Regions from separate parts of the Lacrimispora sp. 38-1 genome, predicted to be linked through region 1. Evidence: a T-box and tRNA genes for the amino acid it is inferred to sense, from the RefSeq annotation. Region 1 holds a T-box; the other holds one or more tRNA genes.
What was found. A T-box is a leader RNA that pairs with one kind of tRNA and senses whether it is charged. The one in region 1 lies ahead of V7D18_RS15895 (valine--tRNA ligase), so its partner is inferred to be a tRNA-Val.

Region 1 (2,269 bases):
GTCTTTAATGCCTCGATAGCCGGTTTTGCCATCTCTTCCATTTTAACAAACCACTGCTGTTTCACCATAGGCTCTACCGTGGTTTTACAGCGGTCATGGGTACCGACTGCATGAGAATGGGGAACCACCTTAACCAGAAGGCCTGAATCCTCTAAGTCTTTTACAATGGCCTTTCTGGCTTCATAGCGCTCCATACCATTATATTTGCTGCCTGCAAGACAAATGGTAGCATCATCATTCATAATCGTAAGCTCAGGCAGTTGATGTCTTCTTCCCACTTCAAAGTCATTGGGGTCGTGAGCCGGGGTAATCTTAACGCAGCCGGTTCCGAATTCTTTGTCTACATAGGAATCCGCTATGACAGGAATCTCCCGTCCGGTAAGGGGAAGGATTAACATCTTACCAATTAAATCCTGGTAACGCTCATCATCAGGATTTACCGCAACTGCCGTATCGCCTAAGAGTGTTTCCGGTCTGGTAGTAGCAATTTCCACGTATCTGCCTTCCTCACCTGCAATCGGGTAGTTAATATGCCAGAAAAATCCATTCTGATCTTCATGTTCTACCTCAGCATCGGAAATAGAGGTCTGACAGACAGGACACCAGTTTACAATTCTGGAACCTTTATAGATATAGCCTTTTTTATACAGTCTGATGAAAACTTCCTGTACTGCCTCGGAACAGCCTTCATCCATGGTAAAACGCTCTCTGTCCCAGTCAGCAGATGACCCCATCTTGTGAAGCTGATTAATGATCCGGCTTCCGTAATCTTTTCTCCAGTCCCAGCATTTTTCCAAAAAGCCGTCCCGTCCTAAATCTGCCTTTTCAATCCCCTGCGCTCTTAAGCTTTCAATAACTTTTACTTCCGTCGCAATGGCTGCATGATCCGTACCCGGCTGCCACAGAGCCTCAAAGCCCTGCATCCTCTTATAGCGGATCAGAATATCCTGCATGGTATTATCAAGGGCATGCCCCATATGAAGATGACCGGTAATATTGGGCGGGGGCATCACAATGGTAAACGGTTTTTTATCCTTATCTGGTTTGGCATGGAAATACTTTTTGTCCAGCCATTTCTGATAAAGTTTGCCTTCAATCCCTGAAGGATCATAGGTTTTCTCCAACTCTTTCATAATCTTCTCCTTTATATCAATTCAGTATTTTGGAAAAACAAAAAGCCCTCTGCATCCGAAGACACAAAGGGCGAATAAACGCGGTACCACCTTTATTACGGCAGATTCTGCCATATCTTTAGAGCCTTTAACGGGGCCATGCGTGAAAGCTTACTTTATCATAAAACTTCAGCCTTCCGGTTCCGAAGCTACCTTCCGCAAACACTGCCTTAACCGTCTTTCAGCCTGCGGACGGTTTTCTCTTTCAGGGTTATGTGCGTACTCCTCTTCTTCAATACCTTTTCCTGTTATCTAGTATATGATAGAGGCTTTTTACCGTTTTGTCAAGACATAATATTGCGGTATTCCTTCTTCCACTTGGAAACCAGTTCTCCCGCTCCCTGGAAACGCTTAATGGGATCTTTCTGGAATAAGTCTTCCAGTTCAAGCAGGCTCTTTGCCTTCCCTGCCGTTTCATTTGCCATTTCCCGCTCTTTGATGCATATCTGCTTCAATTCCTCTGTCATAAGAGTTAAAAAGCGCTCTCCCGGTATCACAGAAGGATTCCACTGGCTTAAGTGGCAGATTTTTTTCAGTACCTCTTCGTTTCTGACAAGGTCAAATGATTTTTCATAGGCTTTGCAGGCCTTATCCATAAGAAACAGGCGGGCATAGGCAGCCCCTAAGTTATGATAGACTTTTGCCGTAAATCCGTCACTGCCTCTGTCTGCTCTAGCCATGTCAATAATTCTCAGATAAATAGATACTGCTTTGCCGTATTGCTTTTTAAGAAAAAGAAAATCAGCCTTTTCCTTTAACAGTTCTGACTGCGGCAGCCTGCGAAATGCAGCCAGCTGCTGACGAAACCGTCCCACTTCCGCAGCACTGTAATAATCACATTCATGAAGAATCATAGCCAGAAGCTCATCCTCATCTTCCCCGCTTTTTTGCCATTTCTCCAGCTTTGCCGCGAAAAAAGCCATATCTAAATCTTCCCGGATAAATTCCAGAAGACTTTCATCTATAAATCCATCTATTACGAGAAGGGGATGATTATAAATCACATAGCTGAGTTCCTGGGAAGAAAAAATCCGTATTCCCAGATATTCAAAGTAAAAGGGCCGCTTCACCGGTTCCTGCCGGCACAGAATGAGGCT
Region 2 (2,269 bases), on a different contig from region 1:
GCCATTGATCGATGCAGGTCACAGTTTTACAGCTTTTGAAAAAAATACTGATGCTAAAGTTCAGATCGAAGAAGCTCAGGATGCCGATGTCATTATGATTGCCAATATGCCTCTAAGCGGAGAAGTAATAACTGCCTGTAAGAACTTGAAATTTATAGATGTTGCGTTTACAGGTGTTGATCATGTGAGTCTGGAAGCTGCAAAAAACAATAATATTGCTGTCAGCAATGCTGCCGGTTACTCAACGGAAGCTGTGGCAGAACTGACATTAGGTCTTATGCTCTCACTTCTGCGCAATGTTATAAAGACAGATACCCGCTGCCGGGAAGGTAAGACCAAAGATGGTCTGGTAGGCTGTGAGCTGAGGGGAAAAACGGTTGGAATTATCGGAGCCGGCGCAATCGGAACAAGGACTGCAGAGCTTTGCAAAGCTTTTGGATGCCGTGTTCTCGGATACAAACGTACCATCACCGGAAACGAACCGGACTTCATGGAATTTGTATCTCTGGAAGAACTCCTCTCCAGCTCCGATATCGTAAGTCTCCACTGTCCGTTAAATGAGGATTCCCGTCACTTAATCAACAGGAATACGATCGCCAGAATGAAACAGGGCGCTTATATCATCAATGCTGCAAGAGGACCGGTGGTGGATTCTGAGGCCCTTGCTGAGGCTTTAAACAGCGGATATCTGGCAGGTGCAGGAATCGATGTTTTTGAGAATGAACCGCCCATTGATCCTGCCCACCCGCTTTTAAACTGCAGGAATACCATCGTCACTCCTCATATCGCTTTTGCATCTGCAGAATCCATGAAGTTAAGAGCAGAAATCGTATTTGAGAATCTGAAAAAGTGGATGGAAGGCGATCAGATTAATAAAATTATATAAGAATGAAATAGAGGGGCATCATACATTTTGATGCCTTTTTGTTATGGGAAAATGGATAATTCATGCAACAAAATCCACATAAAAGTCAGAAAAATATTTTTCAATTTGTGCAAATAATACTTGTAATTCAGAATCTTCATGCTATAATTTAGACAAGGGGATATAGCTCAGCTGGGAGAGCGATGCGTTCGCAACGCATAGGCCACGAGTTCGAGTCTCGCTATCTCCACGAAATGGAAGTATAGCTCAGCCGGGATGAGCGTTCGCCTCACACGCGAAAGGTCATGGGTTCGAGCCCCATTACTTCCATTTTTCTATAAACAGCCAAAACACCGGAATCACTTGTAAATACAGGGGATTCCGGTGTTTTTGTTTTTCTCTGAATACTATTGTTTTACTTACCGTGTTGCATTTTTTCCAACCCGCATTAAAAATCAGCAGTCACGTTTTGGGTGACAGTGTGGATTGTTGCAGCCGTCCCGGAAACCGGCGATGAAAGCTTCTTTTACTTCCTTACGACATGGATCTATATTGCCACAGCAACACCTGCAGCAACATCTGCAGCAACGTCTGCAGTCAAATCTATCATCAAATCTATCATCAAACCTATCATTATCAACAAACCTATCATCAGACCTATTATCAAATCTATTATCAGCACAACACATGTATTATACCTCCTTTTATTAGGTTTGTACTATAATATATGAATCGCCGGACAAGATTGTTAATAATGGATACTATCAGCTATGATACATGCTTTGCCACCCATTTTACGGTTCCAGCAATGGGAGGTGGAACTATATAAAAACCAAACTGCCATGTTATGAACATATAAGACCCGCATATAATTGTATTAATAGTATCTTTTGAGGGAATCCATGATCATACACGTTGTTCAATCCGGTGAGACCATATATTCAATATCCGAATATTATAAGATCTCTGCCGACAGATTAATAATGGAAAACGGAATTACAAACCCGGAAAATTTAGCAATTGGCCAAACCATTGTGATTGTACAGCCAGAAACCACCTACAGAGTCCGTCCTGGTGATTCTTTAGAGAGCATAGCAGAACAGCATAATGTTTCACCTATGGAAATATTAAGAAACAACCCCTTCCTCTCTGATCAGGAAAAACTCTATGCAGGGGAAACCATTGTAATACAATATCAAACAAGCAGATCACGATCCATAATCACCAGCGGATATACTTTTTGTTATATAGACAGATCCGTCTTAATAAAAACACTTCCTTTCCTGTCCTATCTGACGATCTTCAATTACAAGGCTACAGCCGGGGGGGAAATAATTCCTGCTACTGACGATACGGAACTTATTCAGCTGGCAGTATCTTATGGTGTTTCGCCGATTATGTTTG

Region 2: it encodes a tRNA-Val, which carries the amino acid that the T-box ahead of V7D18_RS15895 (valine--tRNA ligase) is inferred to sense. The anticodon was not compared.

What each region holds. Positions count from the first base shown of each region.
Region 1 covers NZ_JBANEW010000058.1:65,403-67,671, reverse strand. The annotation lists gene V7D18_RS15895 (valine--tRNA ligase) at 1-1,133, opposite strand, end outside; T-box leader at 1,197-1,417, opposite strand; gene V7D18_RS15890 (tetratricopeptide repeat protein) at 1,457-2,269, opposite strand, start outside; gene V7D18_RS15885 (DUF5716 family protein) at 2,269-2,269, opposite strand, start outside.
Region 2 covers NZ_JBANEW010000053.1:35,730-37,998, reverse strand. The annotation lists gene V7D18_RS12785 (NAD(P)-dependent oxidoreductase) at 1-886, shown strand, start outside; tRNA gene V7D18_RS12780 (tRNA-Ala) at 1,043-1,115, shown strand; tRNA gene V7D18_RS12775 (tRNA-Val) at 1,122-1,195, shown strand; gene V7D18_RS12770 (LysM peptidoglycan-binding domain-containing protein) at 1,849-2,269, shown strand, end outside.